One region of the Paenarthrobacter sp. 10L420 genome, then DNA from elsewhere that is predicted to be linked to it. Evidence: riboswitches for the same ligand, from Rfam matches in the RefSeq annotation. Region 1 holds a riboswitch; each other region holds the start of a gene.

What was found. A riboswitch is a leader RNA that binds a small molecule or an ion and turns the genes downstream of it on or off. The one in region 1 is predicted to bind S-adenosylmethionine.
Region 2: another riboswitch for S-adenosylmethionine. It lies ahead of metX (homoserine O-acetyltransferase MetX); the one in region 1 lies ahead of AC1DD5_RS14815 (DUF1737 domain-containing protein).
Region 3: another riboswitch for S-adenosylmethionine. It lies ahead of AC1DD5_RS04230 (aminotransferase class V-fold PLP-dependent enzyme); the one in region 1 lies ahead of AC1DD5_RS14815 (DUF1737 domain-containing protein).

The regions. Positions count from the first base shown of each region.
Region 1 covers NZ_JBFTJK010000009.1:99,031-106,420, reverse strand. Annotated here, with positions in the region: gene AC1DD5_RS14835 (glutamate--cysteine ligase 2) at 1-922, shown strand, start outside; gene AC1DD5_RS14830 (hypothetical protein) at 919-1,515, opposite strand; gene AC1DD5_RS14825 (O-succinylhomoserine sulfhydrylase) at 1,526-2,734, opposite strand; gene AC1DD5_RS14820 (rhodanese-like domain-containing protein) at 2,735-3,145, opposite strand; gene AC1DD5_RS14815 (DUF1737 domain-containing protein) at 3,142-3,408, opposite strand; SAM riboswitch class IV at 3,423-3,534, opposite strand; gene AC1DD5_RS14810 (NtaA/DmoA family FMN-dependent monooxygenase) at 3,701-5,029, shown strand; gene AC1DD5_RS14805 (aromatic amino acid ammonia-lyase) at 5,029-6,642, shown strand; gene AC1DD5_RS14800 (PLP-dependent cysteine synthase family protein) at 6,639-7,390, shown strand, end outside.
Region 2 covers NZ_JBFTJK010000023.1:2,375-9,764, reverse strand. Annotated here, with positions in the region: gene AC1DD5_RS22375 (DMT family transporter) at 1-780, opposite strand, end outside; gene AC1DD5_RS22370 (RNA-binding S4 domain-containing protein) at 804-1,031, shown strand; gene AC1DD5_RS22365 (alpha/beta hydrolase) at 1,102-1,755, opposite strand; gene AC1DD5_RS22360 (SGNH/GDSL hydrolase family protein) at 1,824-2,669, shown strand; gene AC1DD5_RS22355 (winged helix DNA-binding domain-containing protein) at 2,714-3,868, shown strand; gene AC1DD5_RS22350 (hypothetical protein) at 3,912-4,373, shown strand; gene metX (homoserine O-acetyltransferase MetX) at 4,380-5,501, opposite strand; SAM riboswitch class IV at 5,516-5,630, opposite strand; gene AC1DD5_RS22340 (bifunctional o-acetylhomoserine/o-acetylserine sulfhydrylase) at 5,770-7,086, opposite strand; gene AC1DD5_RS22335 (VOC family protein) at 7,313-7,390, shown strand, end outside.
Region 3 covers NZ_JBFTJK010000001.1:885,569-892,958, reverse strand. Annotated here, with positions in the region: gene AC1DD5_RS04275 (DUF4097 family beta strand repeat-containing protein) at 1-72, shown strand, start outside; gene AC1DD5_RS04270 (PadR family transcriptional regulator) at 72-686, shown strand; gene AC1DD5_RS04265 (50S ribosomal protein bL37) at 778-852, shown strand; gene rsrA (mycothiol system anti-sigma-R factor) at 968-1,228, opposite strand; gene AC1DD5_RS04255 (sigma-70 family RNA polymerase sigma factor) at 1,225-2,037, opposite strand; gene AC1DD5_RS04250 (DoxX family membrane protein) at 2,231-2,746, shown strand; gene aroA (3-phosphoshikimate 1-carboxyvinyltransferase) at 2,753-4,141, shown strand; gene rsgA (ribosome small subunit-dependent GTPase A) at 4,144-5,259, shown strand; gene hisN (histidinol-phosphatase) at 5,315-6,127, shown strand; SAM riboswitch class IV at 6,310-6,423, shown strand; gene AC1DD5_RS04230 (aminotransferase class V-fold PLP-dependent enzyme) at 6,455-7,390, shown strand, end outside.

The DNA.
Region 1 (7,390 bases):
GGCTAAGAACACCCACACGACTCCAGATCCGCGCTTTGCCGTGATGCTTGAACGCTTCGGGTTGACGGCCCACGAGCAACTGACGTGCGGCTTCCATGTGCACACTGCCGTGGAGTCGCCTGAAGAGGGCGTGGTGGTCCTCGATCACATTCGCGACAAACTTGCTGTTTTAACGGCCATCAGCGCCAATTCACCGTACTGGCGTGGGCTGCCCACGGGTTTCGAGAGCTACCGGATCCAGGCCTGGAACCGTTGGCCAACGTCTGGGCCTTCTGCCGTTTTTGGCTCGTTGACTGCCTACCGGCGCATGGTCCAGCGACTCCTGGACACAGGGGTGCTCCTTGACGAGGGCATGATCTATTTCGACGCCCGCATCTCCCGCAACCATCCCACCGTGGAAGTCAGGGTGGCTGACGTGTGCCTCCGCTCGGAAGACGCAGCTTTGATAGCAGTGCTTGTGAGGGCATTGGTTGAGACCGCTTCCCTGGAAATGCTCGACGGCGTTGAGCCCGCCTCGGTGCCGACGGCCCTGCTGCGGATGGCGAGTTGGCAAGCGAGCAATTCGGGACTTCGCGGAGACCTCCTGGACTTTGGCGACTTCCGTCCCCAACCGGCAGCAGATGTGGTCTGGGCATTGGTGGATTATCTGAGCCCCGTCCTGGACGACCAAGGTGAACTGGGACTGGTGAAGGCTGGAATCTCGGACATCCTTGAGCGCGGGAACGGAGCCCGGGAGCAACGCGATGCAGCAGAGCGTTTCAACAATCGGCAACGTGAGGCACAGAATCCGCCGGGGAGTCCGCCCAGCAATGAGGCGCTGGGGGCGGTCGTTGGACATGCGGTGAAGGTGACGCTTCGTGGCGCTACCGCAGACTCGCACAAGGATCCGGCGCCCATCCTGACCAGGGTCCGCCGGCCCTAGGCTTCAGTGGGGTCTCTCTCTTCCCATGTCATCAGGTACGCCCCAGTCAAGCCCTCGACCAGGTAGAACACGAAAGGCGGGATGTCCTTCTTGGCCACAAGGATGGCGCCGTAGATGGGCGCGCTGGCTGCGGCCGTGACCCCGATCCATCGTTTGGCGGGCGACGCCAGGAGGCTTCCGCCCAGGGCAGCCAAGGCAAGAACGTGGAGCCCGGAGTAAGCGAGGAATGGCGCATTGGATCCCCGGCCGTAGGCAAAGCGTTCCATGTCCGAGGCCCGGCGGGACAAACTCGGCACAAAGAGCGGGGCCCCTGCCAGCAAAGCGGCCGCGGCTGCAACAGCCCACCGCTTCGCCCGTCCGCCCGGAAGACGACCGGCAAAGGCTGCGAATCCCACCGGCACCGCGACGGTTCCAGCCGCTGCGAGGTGCTGCCCAATAACCCAGCCACGCTGGCCGGCCTCAAGCATACGAAGACGTTCGGCGGCGTCGGGGGTGATGTAAACGCGCGACACCGGCGAAATACCTGCAAACCAGATCGCCGTGCCGGCAACGATGACCGCTCCGGCACGGCGATAGGGATGATTCCCGCTCATGCGAGACAGGTTAGACCTGTTTGAGGGCCTTCTCCAGATCCAGAATGAGATCGTCTACATCTTCCAGGCCCACGGACAAACGGACCACGCCGTCGCTCAACCCAATGGCCCCGCGACCTTCAGGCCCCATGGCCCGGTGGGTGGTGGTGGCCGGATGCGTGATGAGGGACTTGGAGTCGCCCAGGTTGTTGGAGATGTCGATGACGCGCAGACCGTCCAGCAACGCGAACGCGGCGTCTTTGGCGGACCGCCCGGAAGAGGGCAGCAGCTCGAACGTCAGCACAGTACCGCCGGCCTTCATCTGCTTCGCCGCCAGTTCGTACTGCGGGTGCGATTTCAACAAGGGGTACTTGACCCAGCTAATGGCAGGTTGCTGCTCGAGCCATTCCGCGATTTTCAAAGCGGAGGCCGAACTGTGGTTCACGCGCAGCCCCATGGTCTCCAGGCCCTTGGTCAATACCCACGCGTTGAACGCGGAGAGCGACGGTCCGGTGTGCCGCATCAGCTGCTTGACCGGGCCATCGATGAATTCCTTGGTGCCCATGATCGCGCCGCCGAGGACGCGCCCCTGGCCATCGATGTGCTTGGTGCCGGAGTAAACAATGACGTCTGCGCCCAAGTCGCCGCAACGCTGCAGCAGGGGAGTGGCAAAGACGTTGTCGACGACGACGGTCGCTCCCGCTGCATGCGCGAGCTCGCTGACGGCGGCGATGTCCACGATTTCCTGCATCGGGTTGGACGGCGACTCGAAGAACACAGCGGTGGTGGGTTCGGAGAGGGCAGCACGCCACTGATCGAGGTCGGGACCATCGACAAACACGGTCTCTACGCCCCAGCGCGGCAGGATCTCATTGAGGATCACGAAGCACGAGCCGAACAGGGAGCGGGCGGCAACCACGCGATCACCGGCAGCCAACAGGGCACCCAAGGCGGTGAACACCGCGGACATGCCGGACGCCGTCGCAAAGCAAGCCTCGGTTCCTTCGAGCAACCGCAACCGCTCCTGGAACGTGGCCACGGACGGGTTGCCGTAGCGGGAGTAAACGAAGCGTTCGTCCTCGCCAGTGAAGGCGCGTTCGGCGGCGGCAGCGGATTCGTAGACGAAGCCGGAGTTCAGGAAAACGGGTTCGGACGTCTCCTGGAAGTTGGTACGGTCAAGGCCACCGCGTACTGCCTGGGTGTCAGGGCTCCAGCTGGCGGCATCGGGATTGAAAGTCACTTAGTCGTTCCCCAGGTTGGTCGGCAGGCCACGGTTCTTCCAGCCGTTGATGGTGCGTTCGCCATACCGGTCCGGGTCACCTTCGAAGCCCTCGAGGACGTTGTAGGCGGTGAATCCGGCCTGCGTCGCGGCGATGGCAGCAGAGATGGAGCGCTGGCCTGAGCGGCAGATGAAAACGAGTTCCACGCCCTCGCCCTCAGGTGCCTGCTGCTGCAGGTCCTCGAGGAAGCGGGAGTTGGGAATGCCGCCGGCGAGGTTCCACTGAATGAACAGGGGATCGTTCTCTGTGGCTTTGGTGTCCGGAATGCCGATGTGTGCCCACTCGGCCTCGGTGCGGACGTCTACCAGGATGGCGCCATCTTCAAGCTTGGCCCACGCGTCCTGCGGGGTCAGGTCACCTGCGTAACTCATGCGTGTCCCTCGAATGCTTCTTCGTCGTCGTCGTTCTCCAACTGGTCAACTGCATTCGCGACGGCGGCGTCTGCGTTGGCGATGGCCACGGGCAGTACGACGGCCTGCGCCACGATGACATCCGTGCCATTGAACGTGGCTGCCGGGCTGCCGTGGAGCACGTAGCCGTCGGCGAGGGCCGTGGTGATCCGCTCACAGAATTCACGGGTATCCGGACCTGTAATCAGGCGGTAGGAGAGTTTTTCTTCAGTGGGTTCAGGCATTGGCTGGTGCTCCTCAGTCACGCTTGCAGTTCGAAGTGTCGATACGCCGAGTAGTCACCTGAGGCACCCCGCCGGAGAGAGGGTTGCCGACCAGCAAGTCAGGGCTTGGCGCTGGTGCTCATTACTCAAGAAAAACGTAACATCCCGCGGCGGCGGCCCGCACTTGCAAGCGGTTACGCGGTCGTCATGTTGCGTAACCGGCCCATGCTGGAGTAGCAGCCTAAATGTGACGTCCCGGGAGCATAATTGACGCAGTACGACCCCCTGTAACTTCGCAAGAAATCAGGTAGCGGTGAACGGACAAGGCAGCCCTACACTCAAGCCCATGCTGCATTTTGGATGGTTCGTGGGGCACGGTTTCGGTGTCCAGGGCTGGGGAACTCCCGCCTACAGCCTGGGCTACGACTGGAAGAAACCTGCCCTGTATCAAGACGCCGTGCGCGCGTTCGAGCAATCCGGCCTTGACCTTTTCATCATCGAGGATTCCCTTACTGTTCCTGATACTTATGGCGGCACTGCCGAGGTCTCGCTGGCACACGCCTCCTTTGCGCCTAAGCATGATCCTTTGGCGCTGGTCCCGTACCTTCTGTCCGCCACCAAGCACCTTGGGATTGTGCCGACCGTCAGCGCATCCTTCTATCCGCCCTTCACAGCCGCCCGGCTGCTGGCCACGCTGCAGCACTTCTCCGAGGGGCAGCTGGGCTGGAACGTTGTCACTTCCGGCAGTGACCTGGCAGCACAGAATTACGGTTTGGACCAGCAGATTGAACACGACCTTCGGTATGAGAAGGCGGAGGAATTCGTCGACGTCGTACGGAGGCTTTGGCGGAGCTGGGAACCTGACGCGGTGCTCGAGGACGTTGAGGCCGGCAGATTCGCCGACCACACCAAAGTGCACCCTATTAACCACCAGGGCGACTTCTTCAAGGTCCGCGGTCCCCTTAACACCGCACCTCTGCCGGAGGAGCCCGTACTGGTGCAGGCGGGTGCTTCTCCTCGGGGCAAAGCGTTCGCAGGTGGGCACGCCGACGTCGCGATCGCGTTGGCGCGTGGCGCTGACGGCATGAAGGCCTACCGGGATTCCATCCGTGCCGAGGCTGCCAAGGCTGGCAGGAACCCCGACGACGTCAAGGTCCTTTTCGTGCTCAAGCCCACCGTGGTTGGCTCATCAGCCGAGGCCGAGGAGTTGCGGGCGCAGCGCCGGGAGCTCACCCAGCGTGATATCGACAGCCAGCTCAACTCGATCTCCTATCTGTCCGTTATCGACTTTAAGCAGTTCGACCTCGATGCGCCGTTGCCCGAATTGAGCACCAACAGCAACCAAGGCACGTTGGAGCACTTCGCCAAGGCAGCGCCTCCGGGGTCTACCCTGCGCCAGATCCTTCAGGCACGCAGCGGTGGTGCCGGCGATTCGATCATCGGCACGGTTGGTGAAATCGTGGACTACTTCGAGGAGACCGGCGAGGCCGTGGGTGGGGACGGCTTCCTCTTCTCGGGGTTCGTGGACCCCGTCACCGTGCACGGAGTGCTGGACAAGCTCACTCCAGAACTGCGACGCCGTGGCCTGTTGAGGAAGAGTTACGGCAACGGCGGCTTCCGCCAGAATCTTCTGGACTTCTGATGTCCTCCGAGCCCATTTCCTCCGAGTCCAGAACCCTGCTGATCGGCACATCGCCGGTGGACCCTGAAAGCGTGGCGCAGGCTGCCCTGGATCCGGGGTTTCACGTGAAACTCAACCAAGATGCGTTGTCTTTGATTGGCCTGTCGCGGGAAGTGCTGGAGCGCGCTTCAACGTCCGGGCAGAGAATCTATGGCCTCAACACCCTCCTTGGGTCGGGCCGCGATACGGCTGTAGAGGAGAAGTCGATTCTTGCCTATCAAATTCAGGTAGTCAGGTACCACAACAGTGGTGTGGGCGACTATCTGGACCGGCCCTCCTCCCGCGCAGTGATTCTCACCCGCCTCGTCGGTTTCAGCCGTGGCGGCTCCGGTGTCCGGCCCGAGACGGCCAGGTTCTATGCCGAAATGCTCAACCGTGGAGTTCTTCCCGCCATCCCGCGCGAAGGCTCGGTCGGCTCGTCGGACCTCACCCAGCTCGCAGCCGTCGCCGCCGTCGCCATCGGTGAAGGTGAAGCGATCGATGCGAACGGCACCTTGGTGCCCGGGGCGAAAGCGCTCGCCGACGCCGGTCTCCAGCCGCTGCGGCTCGCGCCCGGCGAGGCCCTGGCCCTGGTCAGCGCAAACGCCTACTCGGTGGGGGCCGGCACCCTCGCCTTGGTGCGCCTGCAGCAGCTGGCGGAACTTGCCGACGTCGCGCTTTCGCTGTCCTTGGAAACCATTGCGAGATACGACGCCGGCGGGAACCTCAGCCCGTTTTCGCCCGCTATTCAGGCGGGCAAGGCGGTGGACGGGCAGAAGGACTCGGCGGCCGAAGTACGTTACCTGTTGCGCGGCGGATGGTTGGAGGACGTTCGCCCCGAAGTATCCGTGCAGGATGCTTTGTCATTCCGTTCTGCACCACAGACGCATGGCGCTTTTCGATCCTTGGTTTCACAGCTCGGCGCTGCGTTGAACGTGGAGCTGAACGGACGCGGCGACAATCCGTTGGTTGATATCGAAACGGGGCAAATGGTGTCCGGAGGGAACTTTCAACCGATGCAGCTGGCGCTTTCCTTTGAGGGCCTGCGGCTTGCCTTGGCGCATGTGGGGATTTCCAGCGAGCGGCGCATCGCCAAGTTGTATCCGCCACAACGGGTGATCCGGGCGAGGCATCTGGAAGCTGCCGCCAGGCACCTGGAGGATGCGGTTTCTGAGTCCGGACCGGCCGCAGGCCTTGTGCAGGAGGAGTTGCCTGGGCTGCTCTGGTACTCAGCAGCGGGACTGCTGTCCGAACTGAAGTTCCTGGCAGCGCCGGCGACGCTCGGGGCACCCACCCTCTCGGCCGACGTCGAGGACCACTCCACCTTGGCGCCGCTGGCGTTGCAGCAACTCGAAAAGTCGTTGGACGCTTTGGAGAAATTGCTTGCTATTGAGGCTCTGACGGCGTCATATCTGCTGCTCGAAACGGGAGCCGCGCAACCGCTCGGAAAGGGGACTGGCGCCGTAGTGGGTCGGCTGGCTGATGTGCTGGCGGACCGGCCGTCGGCTTCGGACCTGGTGGAGCGTGCGCGACGTGAGTTGCACGATGTGGTGGCGCAGGAATTGGCGACCGCTGAAGGGAAGGGAACAACGTGAGTACCGCAATCCGCAGACATGGCGCCCACTTGGCGGCGGGGCTGCCTGATGGGCTGGATGCCTCCGTCCTGGACAAAGTGGGCAACACTCCGCTGGTGAAATTGGAGGCGCTGGGCCGTGGATTGGGGAGCACCATCCACATCAAGCTTGAGTCGGAGAACCCTGGCGGATCCATTAAGGACCGTACTGCGCTGAGCATGGTCCGGGCGGCCGAGCGCTCCGGAGAGTTACAGCCCGGCGCAACCATTGTGGAAAGCACCTCCGGCAATACCGGCATCGGTCTGGCGCTCATTGGGCGGCTGACGGGGCATCCCGTGGTGGTGGTTACCGGCGACACCATCTCCCAGGAGAAGCTCGCCGCGCTCCACAGCTACGGTGCGCGCGTGGTCCTGACGGACTGGAGCGCGCCCTCCGAATCCCCGGAGAACGCCCGCGCCGTGGCGGCGCGCATCACGGCCGGGACGCCCGGTGCTTGGCGGCCCATGCAATTCGACAACCCTGCCAATCCCGCGGCCCACTATCAAACCACCGGGCCGGAGATCTGGGAGCAGACCAACGGCCTGGTGACGCATTTCGTGGCCGGAATCGGAACTGGCGGGACCATCAGCGGCAATGGCAGGTTCCTGAAGGAGAAGGTTGCGGCATCGCGGCCGGGCGGGCATCTTGAAGTTGTGGGCGCCGACCCCTACGGCTCCGCCTACAGTGGGGGACACCCCGGCGAGATCCTGGTGGACGGGGTGGGTAACTC
Region 2 (7,390 bases), on a different contig from region 1:
TGCAAGCCCAATGAAAAGGCAACCCATGGGGCCGCCCAGGTAGAACCACCATTCACCCGGAAGTGGGTTGCCCGCGCCCGCCACGGAAAGTTTGATGAGCCAAGCGATCCAAAGGATGACGGCACCGGCGATGAAGTTGACCAGCGTGGCGGCCACAGGCGTCCCGTAGTGAACAGTGGCGGTTCCGTTCATGGCCTGCTGGAAACTCATGAGGAAGCCCGCCGCCAGAGGCAGCAGGACGGGCAGCACCAGGGAGGCGATATCGGTATTGCCCCCGAACCGAGGGGAAACAGCCCAGGCAACTGCGGCAACCGTCAGCACGCTGCCCAGGATCCGCACTCCAGTAATGGACCTTTTACCGCCGGGACCGATGCCCATGCGGTCCACGAGGAGGCCGCTCAGGGTCTGCCCCGTGACCGCAGCAACCGTGAACAGGGCCACACCCAACAGGCCAATGGTGAAGGACTGGGCAAAGACGAAGAGAGCGCCGATCCCGCCGGCCATGATGTAGAAGCGGGGAAAGCTCCGGTTGCGGACTGCCGGGACGATGCGCCGAAGACCCGCCCTGCCTTTCGGTGTGGCAAGGGAAATGGCCGCAATGAGCACCAGGCCTGTGGTGAAGCTCACCACAGCAGCGGCGATGCCATCGTTCAACCGGGCCCCGAGCGCCCCGTTGATCCTTCCTTGAAGCGGAATGACCAGGCCGGTTGCTACTGCAACAGGGAGGCCAACGGCGAGCGGAAGGGTTGAACGGAGAGAAGGCTGCGGCACTGACCCCACACTACTTCAGGCATCATTGCTCTATGAGCAACCCGGAAATCGAAGAGATCCCCATCCGCGACGACATGATCCGCCTCGGCCAGCTGCTGAAGCTCGCCAACCTCGTGGAGGACGGCGTTGAAGCTACGGAGCTCATCAAGAACGGCTTGGTCAAGGTCAACGACGAAATCGACGACCGCCGCGGCCGCCAACTCCACGCCGGAGATACCGTTACCGTCAACGGCCAGACCGTCCGGATCACCACCGCCTGAAGCAACGCGGGGTCACTTATGGCCCATTGTGAGGCTTCCAAGGGGCCATATGTGACCCCGCGTTGCTTTTCTAGTCGGTGGAGAGCACTTTGTGGGTCAGGAATTCGCCCACGTGGCCGATCTCCTGCTGGTTGATGCCATGCCACATGCCTGTGTAGAGCACCTTGGTGAGGTCCACATGATTGCGCACCCATCCCATGGTGTATTCGATCTTGTCCGGAGTAATAACGGGGTCCTGCTGGTCGCGGCCCCAGAACATCGGCAAGGTGCCGTCCAGTTCAGCATCGCGGAAAGCGGCGTCTTCGCCGGCGTCCACCACAAAACCTGAAAGCCCGACGACGGCAGCGAAGTCCGCGGGACGGTAGCGGAGCATGGTGGTCGCCATGGCCATGCCCATGGAGAAGCCAAGCAGTGTCACTGAAGAATGGTTCGCTTTGACCGTGTCCAACCATTCAAGGGCATACTCAGCGGCAAGCTTTACTGCTTCCAGGGAGTACTCAATTGATGCGGTGAGCGGGAACCACGTGAAGCCGGGGCCCATGGGCATTGGCGCCCGCAAGGAAGCCACCGCAAATCCCTCGGGAAGCAGGCCGGCGAGGCTGAAGAGATCGTCCTCATTGGAGCCGTAGCCGTGCAACAGCAGCAGAAGCGGTTTGCCCTCCCGCTCGGCTTCGTCATGGGACCACAGGACAACGGGCGCGGGGAATGCAACGGCTTCAGTCATGGATCTATTCTTGCAGTTACCGATGGGTAACAACCTACGGTGGCGTAGGTTTGCAGGTTCAAGGCAGGATGGAAAGCGTGAGTGACGTCAATTCATTGGTGAAGCCGGGCGACCCGGTCCAAACTCACCCTTGGAGCCGTTACGTGGCACTGGGGGATTCGTTCACGGAAGGCATCGGCGATCCCGAGCCGCAGAATCCCGGCGGCTTCCGCGGGTGGGCTGACCGTGTAGCGGAAGAACTGGGCCGCGGCCACGAAGATTTTGCCTACGCCAACCTTGCCATCCGTGGGCGGTTACTGCAGCAGATCGTGGATGAACAAGTTGGTCCTTGCTTGGAACTCCAGCCGGACCTCGTCTCTATTTCGGCCGGCGGCAATGACCTCATCCGGCCCGGCGGCGACCCGGACCTTTTGGCGGAGAAGCTGGATGCTGCCGTTCAGGAACTGGCCTCCAGTGGTGCCACCGTGGTGTTGTTCAACGGACCGGACACCGCATCCTCCGTCTTGGGCCGCATCCGAGGCAAGGTGGCCATCTACAACGAAAACCTCAGGACGGTGGCTGCACGGCACGACGCCATCATCGCCGATATGTGGTCCCTAAGGCAGTTGGCCGATCCCCGGATGTGGGACGAAGACCGCCTGCACTTCTCACCGCTGGGACACCACACGATCGCGATGATGGTCCTGGAAGCGCTGAACGTCCAGCACACCCTCGAACCCCTGGTGCCGAAACCCCTGCCGGTCCGCACCTGGCGTGAGGCCCGTTCCTCGGATCTGGTGTGGGCGCGTGAATACTTTGTTCCCTGGGTTATCCGCAGGTTGCGGCATCGATCCTCCGGCGACGGCATTACTCCCAAACGCCCGACGGCGGGACCGGTCTTCGGTCCCAACGGCACCATGCTGCCGCGCGGCTAACGTGCGGATCGCTTGCAGGACTAACGCCCGGAAAGAGCTCCGCTATGCACGCTGACATTTCACTGGCGCCGGCTGATGTTGTGCACTTCAGGCTTCGGCGTCAGCAGTTGCGGGCTCCTTACGGTGAAAGCGTTGATGAGGTGCTGCGCAACCTCCTCGCGGTCCAGTCGCAGGAATTTCCGTACGCGAGGTGGACCGTTGCCCAGCGAACGCCGGGTACCACTGCCGATGAGGTGGAGCAGGCGGTGGCTGACGGCAGGATCCTCCGGACACATATCCTGCGGCCAACGTGGCATTTTGTGCATCGTGAGGACCTCGGCTGGTTGATGGGGTTATCTGCGGATCGCCTTCATCAAGGCAACAAAGGCATGTACAGGCAGACCGGACTTGATGAGCACGCCGCTGCCAGGAGCGGAGACATCCTTGCCGAAGCCGTGGCCGGTGGAGCCCACAAAACCCGCGAAGAATTAGCCGCGGTACTGGAACAGGCGGGTTTCCCCGGGAAAGGACTTGGCCTCGTTTACCACCTCATGCACGCAGAGATCAGCAAAATCTTGGTGAGCGGTGCGCCGGTCCGTTCTGCAGGGGGTGCGCTCAAACAGACATACGCCTTGTTCCAGGAACGTGTGTCCGCCACGGGCAACGTGCCCTTGATTGGGGACGACCGCGAATGGGCTTTGGGTCAGCTGGCGCTGCGATACTTCACCAGCCGGGGGCCTGCCACCATCAAGGACTGTGCCGCCTGGTCCGGACTGACCATGAAGGATGTGCGGCTTGGCTTGCAGGTAGCTGAAGAGTCCCTTCCGGGCGCCTTGGCAACTGTGGCGATTGACGGCCTGGACTTCTGCTTGCCAGCAGAAGACGTCGAACCCATTTCAGCGACTCCTCCAGCTGCCGCTGGGCCGCCGCTCCCCCGGGTCGATCTCATCCAGTGCTACGACGAGTACGTGATGGGCTATTCCCAATCGAGGCACTACCTCGGCGGAAGGGCGCCCTATTTCCCGGAGGGCGATGCTCCCATTCACGTCGTGTTGCTGGAGGGCAGGCTGTCCGGATGGTGGCGCCACGGCTTCTCCGGTGGGATCTGCGAACTCGACGTCAGAGTAAACCGACCCTTCACAACAGCGGAACAACAAGCGTTGGAGGCCGAGGCGGAACGCTACGGAAGGTTCCTGGGCATGAAGGCAAAGCTGGTGTGAAAGTGCGGGACTAAGCTGGGTTAAGACCTAGGAGGCCTGCACCGTGAACAATCTGATCTTCTGGATCATCGTCTGCTCGTGGCTGATTCCCATGGGGATCCGCCTTTATAACAGGTCCCGGGCGCGGCGGCTTCAGGACCGTAATTTCCAGGACCGCAACTTCCCGGGCCAGAACTACCCTGCCCAGAACTACCCGCCCCAGAACTACCCTGGCCCCGGCTATCCCCCGCAGAATCTTCCGGGACCGGGTTACCCGCAGCAGAACTACCCTGCCCAGAACTACCCGGGCTATCCGGGCGAGCCAATCCACGTCCGCCCTGCCGATGCGCAACCGCCGGCAGGACCGCCGTCGAACGCTTCTTCACCTACGTTTCCCAGCAACAGCGGCTCTGAGCACCAAGGCTTCCGCGCGCGCAAGCTGGCCGAGCTGGACCTCAAGTTCAGCAACGGCGAGATCGCCATGGAGGACTACATGAAGCAGCGCGGCGAGATCATGAACGGCTGAGCCGGCTTACGCGAAGAAGGCCTGATGCAGTTGGGCTGACAGTTGCCCGATTTCGGTGAGGAAGCCGTCGTGTCCGATGGGAGCCTCGATCACGTGGACGGGCACATTGCCGGGCAGGTTTTGTGCCAGTTCCAATGACTGGGCCGGGAAGTAGAGGCGGTCCGAGTCGACGGCTGCCACAAAGAATTCAGCAGTGGCGCTGGCCAAGGCTTCCTGCAAGGTGCCCCGGCCCCGGCTGATGTCGTGGGACATGAGGGCCTCGGTGATGGCGATGTAACTGTTCGCATCGAACCGGCGCACCAGCTTGGTGCCTTGGTGGTCGAGGTAGCTTTCCACCTGGTAGCGGCCACGCTCCCCCAGGACCGGAGCAGCCAGGGGCGTCTCTTGGTGCTGGGCTTCGCGGCCGAAGCGGAAATCAAGCTCCAGGGCTGATCGGTACGTGATATGCGCTATCCGTCGGGCCAGGGCAAGGCCCGCCTCGGGAGTTGGTCCACCGTAGTAATCGCCGTTGTTGAAGTTCGGGTCCTGGCGGATGGCGAGCGTCTGCGACTGGGCGAAAGCGATTTGCTCGGCTGTGCTGTAGGCGCCGACAGAAATGACTGCGCACCTCTGAACACGCTCGGGGAAGGTCACCGCCCATTCAAGTGCCCGCGCCCCGCCCATGGAACCGCCGAGGACTGCGTGCCATGCCTTGATGCCCAATGCATCCGCGAGACGGGCTTCAGCCACGGTGCTGTCGCGCAACGTGATGAGAGGAAAGCGGGATCCCCAAGGCCGCCCGTCCGGAGCCTGGGACGATGGTCCCGTGCTGCCGTAACAGCCGCCCACAATGTTGATGGAGATAACGAAGAACCGGTTGGTGTCGATCGTCGCGCCGGGACCAACGAGTTGCTCCCACCAGCCTTCCTCGTCGGTGGCACCGCGGGCCACGTGCGTGCTGCCCGTCAGTGCGTGCTGAACGAGAACGGCGTTGGACGCATCTTCGTTCAGCTGCCCCCAGGTTTCGTAGGCCAGCACAACATCCGGGAGAAAACCGCCGGCTTCAAGTTCCAGCGAACCTACGCCGGCGTACTTGACCGTCCCGTCTTCTTTGCCCGGTTTTGGGGGTGCTGTAGCAGTAATGGTCATTCCTTTGACACCTAACCTCGCGCTTGCCTGCCGCCTTGCGTGCGACAGGCCAGGTCTTCACCCGGGGCACCCCACCGCGGAGGAGGGTTGCCGGCCAGCAAGCCGGGGCTGTCACTGGCACTCATGACCTAATACGTAGAGTCTAGGAAAAATACCGCTGTTTTGGCGAAGAATGTGACAGCTGTGTGACGGTTTGGGGTCCCTTCGTTCAGGAACACGCAGCGAGAAGGGCCGCCCGGCGAATTTTCGTCGGCGGGCAGCCGCTCCGCTAAGCGCCCTTGGCAGCCCGGAAACCAGCCTCCAAGTCAGCAATGATGTCGTCCACGTGCTCGATTCCCACCGACAGGCGGACAAGGCCGGGATACACGCCCGCAACCAGTTGCTGTTCGACCGTGAGCTGGCTGTGGGTAGTCGACGCCGGGTGGATAACCAGCGAGCGGACGTCACCGATGTTGGCAACATGGGAGTGCAGCTCCAGGCCATCGACGAATCGCTTGCCGGCCTCGACGCCACCCTTGATGTTGAATGCCACCACCGCGCCGGTACCCCTCGGCCCGTACTTCCGGCCGCGGTCATACCAAGGGCTGGACGGCAGACCCGCGAAGGCAACCGATTCGACGTCGTCGTGGGCTTCCAGCCATTCCGCCACTTTGGTGGCGTTCGAGACGTGACGCTCTACGCGGAGGCTCAGGGTTTCCAGCCCTTGGGCGATGAGGAATGCGTTGAACGGGGAAACGGCCGAACCCAGATCGCGCAGCAACTGCACGCGTGCCTTGAGAATGTAGGAGAGGTTGGCTCCGAGCGCGCCGTCCTTGCCAAGGTCCCGGGCGTAAACGAGTCCGTTGTAGCTGGGGTCCGGAGTATTGAATCCAGGGAAGCGTTCCGGGTCCTTGCCGAAATCAAAGTTTCCGGAGTCCACGATCACGCCGGCGATCGCCGCACCGTGGCCGCCCAGATACTTGGTAGCCGAGTGCACCACAATGTCCGCACCCCATTCGATGGGTCGAATGAGGTACGGGGTGGAGAGCGTGTTATCCACGATCAGCGGCACGCCAGCTTCATGCGCGGCGCGTGAAATACCCTCGATGTCCAGCACGTCCTGGCGCGGATTTGAGACCACCTCACCAAAGAACAGCTTGGTGTTGGGCTGCACGGCGTCGCGCCACTGGTCCAGGTTGTCCGGGTCTTCCACGAATGTCACGGAGATACCGAACTTCTTCAGTGTGTGTGCCAGCAGGTTGTAGGTGCCGCCGTACAGGCTGGGGCTGGCGACGACATGGTCGCCGGCCTCGGCAATGTTCAGGATGGCGAAGGTTTCCGCGGCCTGTCCAGAACTGAGGAGCAATGCGCCCAGTCCACCTTCGAGGCTGGCGATCCGCTGCTCCACGGCATCCTGTGTCGGGTTGCCGATACGGGTGTAGATCGGGGCGAGCTCGGCCAAGGCAAAGCGGTTGGCTGCGCTCTCTGCGCTGGGGAAAACGAAGGACGTGGTCTGGTAGATCGGAAGCGACCTCGCTCCCGTGGCAGAGTCAGGCTCCTGCCCTGCGTGGATCTGGCGGGTTTCGAAAGACCATCCTTGGGACATTGAATTCTCCTCTTAGTGGCGCGCGGGTTTGCCGTTGATCGCTGTAGGCGTGGGCTGGGGCCAGTCTAGGAAGGGCCCGGATACTTGGACAGCTTTGTGACGAAGGCAGTATTTTTCGGTCTTTGGGCGACCCGGCATGACGCAGTCGAATGGCATACAGCAAGGTCCCATGTTAGTTAGGCTTCCCTTAGCTGAGACCCCGATCACAAAGTGCCAAGATGAAGCCATGCGCATGGATCACGTCTCTTACGCTTGTGAACGAGATGGCCTTTTGGCCACTACCGAACGAATTTCCGCAGCTCTG
Region 3 (7,390 bases), on a different contig from region 1:
ACTTACATCATGCACGGTACAGCGCCGGCATCCGAAAATGACCGCCCGATGCCTGGGGAGGCTGGTCTCTGATGCCTCCTGTTTTTGCGCATGGCGCCCTGCGCTTGTACCTTCTGGCACTGCTTGAGTCAGGACCCAAGCACGGATATGAGCTCATCAAGGCATTGGGTGACCGGTTCGGCGGTACCTACTCCCCCAGCGCCGGGACGATTTATCCGCGGCTCGGGAAACTGGAGGAGGAAGGCCTTGTGGCTACCGAGACGGAGGGCCGGCGAACAAAGTACTTCATCACGGAAGCGGGGCTGGCGGAACTGAACCGTCGGCGGCAGGAGCTTGCCGACGTCGAGGATAATATCTCAGCCTCCGTGCGGCGGCTGGCCGACAACCTGCGGGAAGACATCAGAACCAACATGCGTGGGCTGAAGGCAGATCTCGCCGCTACAGCTGAAGCCGCGCGCAGCACGGCGACGGCCGCCACCTTCCAAAGCAGAACGTCGGGCTTTTCCCCTGAAGGACACCGAATGCTCAAAGAGGCCGAGCTCCTGGTTCAATCATTCCGCGATGACATCCGCGTGGAGCTGCGTCAACACAGCGCCTCGCACCCGCTGAATCCCGTAACGCTGGAGACAGTACGTGCAGTCCTGGACCAAGCCCGCATCTCCATCAGGAATTCCCTGCGGAGCTGACAACAGTACAGTCCGGTTCGCGAGCGAACGCCCGGATGTGCGAAACTGGAGGGCAGCTCTATTGAGTATCAATCATTGAAGGAGGCCAGCTATGAGCAAGCGTGCACGTAAGCGTCGTGACCGTAAGCGCGGCGGCGCGAACCACGGCAAGCGTCCCAACACCTAAGCCACCGGCTTAGCGTCAAGGCTTAACAGCGAGGGCCCCGGAAACCATACGGTTTCCGGGGCCCTTGGCGTGTGTGGCCTTTTACCTGGTCCATTGCTGGATCAGCGGCGCTAAATCAAGCCTCCACCGGCTTGATGGAGTGGATCCGGTCAAGTATTGAGTTCTTGAGGTTCTCCGGCGCAGACTCCGTGCAGGAACGCTTGACCATGGTGCGGATGAGGCACTCAAGGTCATACTGCTCAGCACATTCCTCGCAGGTGTCCAAGTGCTGCTTGATCTCTGTGAGGTCCTCGCGGGTCAATGCGCCGTCGAGGTACTCATAGATCCGCTGCATCCGTGTATCGTCGCAATCGCCCAATCCCTGGCAGTCGCTCATTGCTCTTTCTCCTGATTGTTGCTCCCGGCCGCGGCCTGGTCTTCGGTGTGGGCCTTGAAGCCCCGTTCTGCGGCGTAATCCGCCAGCATGTCCCGCAGCATCTTCCGGCCGCGGTGCAACCGCGACATGACTGTGCCGATCGGGGTGTTCATGATTTCGGAAATCTGCTTGTACGCATATCCCTCGACGTCGGCGAAGTAGACAGCCAACCGGAATTCCTCCGGGATGCCCTGCAACGCGCTCTTGACATCGGAATCCGGCAGGTGGTCCAAGGCCTCAGCCTCTGCGGAGCGCAACCCGGACGAGGTGTGCGACTCAGCCTTTGCCAACTGCCAATCCTCAATCGTGTCCGAGTTTGACTGCAGCGGTTCACGCTGCCTCTTCCGATAGAGGTTGATGTAGGTATTGGTCAGGATCCGGTAGAGCCAGGCCTTGAGGTTGGTCCCCGGCTTGTACTGGTGAAAAGCCGAAAACGCCTTGGTGTAAGCCTCTTGCACGAGGTCCTCGGCATCTGAGGGATTCCGTGCCATCCGCATCGCCGCTGAATACAGCTGGTCCACGTACTGCATGGCGTCGCGCTCAAACCGCTCCCGCCGCTGTTCGGGAGTTTCCGTGGCGATATCGACGTCGGCCGGTACCGATGCGTCGGCTGTGCTGTCCTCCGGGGACGAGTCGGCTGCTTCGTACATGGCCGCTGCGGCCGGTTCAATGGTGCTCATCGTTGCCAAGTCTACTGTCAGCTTCCGGGAATCCCCCTGTGCAGGATAGCCAGCCTCCAGCAGACCCACACGGTCCTTAACCAAGGTCAAAAAACCAACTCCGTTCAGCGAAGCGGCAACACCATGCCGCGGCCCGGTCTTCACCGTGCCTGTTGTTCACAACGGCAGCCGCTGGGTAAATATTCCGCAAAGGTGCAAGACTAGAGCAGACTGCACCCCTTGAACACAGCACTTAGTGAATAACGTCATGAATCAACATGACAAGCCATCCAGGAGGCAAGACATGTCTGTTATCCGTTTTCTCGCGCGACCGATGCTCGCGTCCAGCTTCGTCATCGCAGGTCTGGACAAGCTCAAGAACGCGGACGACACTGCCAGGCAATTGTCCCCGGTCCTTCGCCGCGCCTCCGAGTCACTGCCCTTCCCGACTGATGAGAAAGTCCTGGCCCGGGTAATCGGTGGCGCGCAGCTGGGCGCCGGCGCGTTGCTTGGCCTTGGCAAACTCTCCCGCTTCGCGGCAACGGTCCTGGCGTTGACGTCCGCACTGAACTCCTATGTGGAGTGGCGCTCAGCAGACATCAGCACGAAGGAAGGCCGGAACGCCCGCCGGGCCCAACTCCTGAAGAACATTTCCCTGACCGGCGGCGTTTTGCTGGCCTCCGTAGACACAGAAGGCCGCCCCAGCCTTGCATGGCGGGCTGAACACCTGGCCGCCGATGCCAAGAAGGCCACCGGCAAGCAGCTCAAGCGGGCAGACAAAGCAGTACGCAAGGCCGTAGACAACGCAGTTGGAGCATAAGGAAGCATGACAGGTACCACCGCAGCAAACACGGGCTCAACACACTCCGTCGACACCCTGCCCCTTTGGGCGGCTCCCTACGCCACCGGGCCAGTGGATGCCACAGTGACGGTACCGGGCTCAAAATCGCTCACCAATCGTTTCCTGGTCCTTGCCGCATTGGCCGACGGCCCGTCCCGGCTGCGAGCACCCCTTCACTCCCGTGATTCCGTCCTGATGATTCAGGCGCTCAGGCAGTTGGGTGCCACCGTTACCGAGGTACCCGGCGATGGTGATTATGGGCCGGACCTTGAGATCACGCCCATGGATCCTTCAGCGTCGGGGGCGGAGACTGCCATCGATTGCGGCCTTGCCGGGACAGTCATGCGCTTCGTTCCACCTTTAGCTGCGCTACGCAATGGTCCAACTACGTTCGACGGCGACCCCCACGCCCGTAAGCGGCCTATGGGGACCATCATCGAGGCACTCCTCGCCCTGGGAGTTCCTGTCGCCACGGAAGGCGGCAGGACGCCGTCGGCCCTTCCCTTCTCGGTGGATGGCACTGGCGAGGTTCGGGGCGGCCACCTGGTAATCGATGCCAGCGCCTCCTCCCAGTTCGTCTCGGCCTTGCTGCTGGTAGGCGCCCGCTTCGCCGAAGGCCTTCACCTGGAACACGTAGGCAAGCCGGTCCCCAGCCTGGACCACATCAATATGACCGTTGCCGTCCTTCGTGGAGTCGGCGTCAAGGTGGACGATTCAGTCCCCAACCACTGGCGAGTCGCGCCCGGCCCCATTCACGCCTTCGACCAGCGGATCGAACAGGACCTTTCCAACGCCGGCCCGTTCCTTGCCGCAGCCCTCGCGACCCATGGCACCGTCAGGATCCCCAACTGGCCCACCCAAACAACCCAGGTGGGTGACCTCTGGCGTAGCATCCTGGTTGAAATGGGAGCCACCGTGACACTCGAAAACGGCACGCTCACCGTGAAGGGCGGGCCTGAAATAAAGGGCGCCGACTTCGACGAGACCAGTGAACTCGCGCCCACCGTCGCTGCGCTGTGCGCCTTGGCTACAGGTCCTTCACGTCTAACCGGGATCGCGCACCTTCGTGGCCATGAAACGGATAGGCTCGCCGCGCTGGCCGCTGAAATCAATCGGCTTGGCGGCGACGCAGAAGAAACAGCCGACGGCCTCATTATCCGTCCGGCCACTCTGCACGCAGGCGTCGTCCACAGCTACGCTGATCACCGCATGGCTACGGCGGGCGCTATTTTGGGGCTCGCCGTTGAGGGCGTTCAGGTGGAGGATATCGCTACCACGTCCAAGACGATGCCCGAATTTCCGCAGATGTGGGAGGCCATGCTGCAGCACGGCACAGGCGATGACTTGACCGTCACCAGTGAGGCCAGCAACTGAGCATGGGTCGCGACGCAAGCTCCTGGGACGAATCCGATGTCCGGATCCGTCCGAATAAAAAAGGATCAAGGCCCCGCACCAAGGACCGTCCCAGTCATGATGACGCGGTCATTGGCCGGATTATCACGGTAGACCGCGGGCGCTACACCGCCATCGTCGGTGAAGACTCGGCGGATGAACGCATCATCATCGCTGCACGCGCGCGTGAACTGCGACGAAACCCCGTTGTCCCCGGCGATTTCGTCGCCTTGGTGGGCGACGTATCCGGAGAACCGGATACCCTTGCGCGGCTCGTCCGAATAGAGGAGCGGAAGACGCTCCTGCGGCGCAGCGCTGATGATACCGACCCCATCGAAAGAGTGGTGGTAGCCAACGCAGACCAACTTGTGGTGGTGGTCGCGGCGGCCAATCCGGAGCCCCGAACCGGCTTTATTGACCGCGCCCTGGTTGCAGCCTACGACGCCGGGATCGAGCCGCTGCTGCTCGTCACCAAAGCAGATGTCAAGGATCCTGCGGAACTGTTGTCGAACTATCTCAGCCTCGACTTTCCCATCATCATCAGCCGTACCGCAGACGATGAAGCGTCCGGTATCGATGCCCGCTCGGACGACGGACTGTCCGCGCGGCTGGACAGCCGCGCCGTTGCCGAATTGCGGGCCCACCTTGATGGAAAAGTGACTGTCATGCTGGGCCATTCGGGCGTCGGCAAGTCCACCATGGTTAATGCCCTGACCGGAGCCGAGCGTGCTACGGGTGGTGTCAACGCCGTCACAGGGCGGGGCCGGCATACGTCGTCGTCGGCGCTGGCCTTGAAGCTGGCGGACGCACCGCCAGGTAGCTGGATCATCGATACCCCCGGTATCCGCTCCTTCGGACTCGCGCATGTGGACCCCGACCGCATCCTGCATTCCTTCCCCGATTTGGAACCGGGCACCGAAGCTTGCGACCGCGGTTGCAAGCACGATGCCAGTGCCATCAATTGCGGACTTGACGCGTGGGTGAACGAGGGACACGCCGGTCCTTCCGGGGTGGCCCGCTTGTCTTCGCTCCGGCGGCTGCTGGGCGCGGACCCGCGTTTGGAAGCGAAAGAGACCAAAGAACTGGGTACCGTCAACTAAGCATTGGTGCAAGGCGATCCCAACTGCAGGGAACGTTTCACGATAGTTTGGTGGCATGACCCAACCCGTTTCCAGCTACAACGATGACCTCCGACTGGCCCACGTGCTGGCGGATTCCGTGGATGCCCAAACCATGGACCGCTTCAAGGCCTTGGATCTGCAGGTCGAGACCAAGCCTGACCTCACGCCAGTGACGGATGCCGACAAAGCTGCGGAAGAAGCCATTCGTGGCCAATTGTCGCGCTCGCGCCCCCGTGACGCCGTCCTCGGCGAGGAGTTCGGCAGCAGCGGCCACGGCTCCCGGCGTTGGATCATCGACCCCATCGACGGCACCAAGAACTTCGTTCGGGGAGTTCCTGTATGGGCTACCCTGATCGCACTCGTGGACGAGGGTGAGCCGGTGGTCGGACTTGTCAGTGCTCCCGCGTTGGGCAAGCGTTGGTGGGCAGCAAAGGACATGGGCGCCTATATGGGTCGCTCCCTCGCGTCAGCGACCCGGCTCAAAGTGTCAAACGTTTCGCGGTTGGCAGATGCTTCAATGTCATATTCCAGCCTTTCCGGTTGGAAGGAACGCGGAAATCTGGACGAGTTCCTGGGGTTGACGGAAGACATCTGGCGCACACGCGCCTACGGCGATTTCTGGTCCTATTGCCTGGTTGCCGAGGGAGCCGTGGATATCGCCTGCGAGCCAGAGTTGAACCTTTACGACATGGCAGCACTGGTTCCGATCGTGACGGAAGCCGGCGGCCGCTTCACCTCGTTGGAAGGCGAGGATGGCCCCTTTGGCGGCAACGCCCTGGCCACCAACTCCATCCTGCACTCAGAGGTCCTCAAGCGGCTGAACCCTGCTCTGGATGACCTCCTCTGACCCAGCGGCACCAACTAGCCAACCGGCTTTGCATAGAATTTTCGACGGCGGATGCCTCCTTTTCGGGGCGTCCGCCGTTTTTTCTTCGCCCAAAGCCCGATTTCCGGACCCTTCGTAACAATGTGCTTAACAAAGCGAAGCGACTTTGGAGCAGGCCAGAGGAGTGCCCTAACCTCTTTACAGGTCACGAGTGCCAGCGCTAAACCCCGGTTTGCTGGCCGGCAACCCTCCATTCGCGGTGGGGTGCCCCGGGTGACGACCTGGCCGGTCCGGAACGGATACGGCAAGCGCGGATCCCCATAGGGGGTCCCTCTTGAGTGAGGTCCCATGAGCACTGCTACGTTCAACTCCACCGTTCTGCCGTCCCTTGTGGTCGAAGAAGCAGCGCACGAAGCCGCTGCAGGCAGGCCCCTGGCCGCCGTCACAGGCGCAGAGCTGCAAGCTCCCCTGATCCAGGGTGGCCACGTCCGCTACGCCAACCTCGACTACGGAGCATCCGCTCCAGCGCTGACAATTGTTTCTGCGTATCTCAATGAGATCCTCCCCTACTACGCCAGTGTCCACCGCGGCGCGGGCTACGCTTCCCAGATCAGCACCTCGGTCTACGAGAACTCCCGCGACATCGTCCGCGAATTCGTCGGCGGTCGTCCCGACGATTCCGTCATTTTCACCCGGAACACCACGGACTCGCTGAACCTGTTGGCAGGCTGCCTCCCGCAACTGGACGGAAAGCCAACGGGCGAGGTCCTTTACCTGGACATCGAGCACCATGCCAATCTCCTTCCCTGGCAGGGCGTCCCTCACCGCAGTGTCGTAGCTGCTTCGACACTGACAGCTACCCTCGCCAAGCTTCGCGAGGAACTCAGCCAGGGCGGCGTGTCGTTGCTGGCGGTCACCGGGGCCTCGAATGTGACCGGTGAAATCCTGCCGATCGCCGAACTCGCAGCACTTGCCCACGAATACGGCGCCCGGATTGTGGTGGACGCCGCGCAGCTTGCCCCCCACCGCCGCATCAACATCACCGCAGCAGACGTGGACTACATCGTGTTCTCCGGGCATAAGCTCTACGCTCCGTTCGGCGCCGGTGTTGTTGTGGGCCGTCCTGACTGGCTCGACGCCGGTACTCCGCACCTTGCCGGTGGTGGCGCCGTTCGCGAAGCCCGCCTGGACTCGGTCAGCTGGGCTTCAGGTCCCGCCCGCCACGAGGGCGGCTCCCCCAACGTCCTCGGCGCGGCAACATTGGCCCGCGCGACGCAGGTGCTG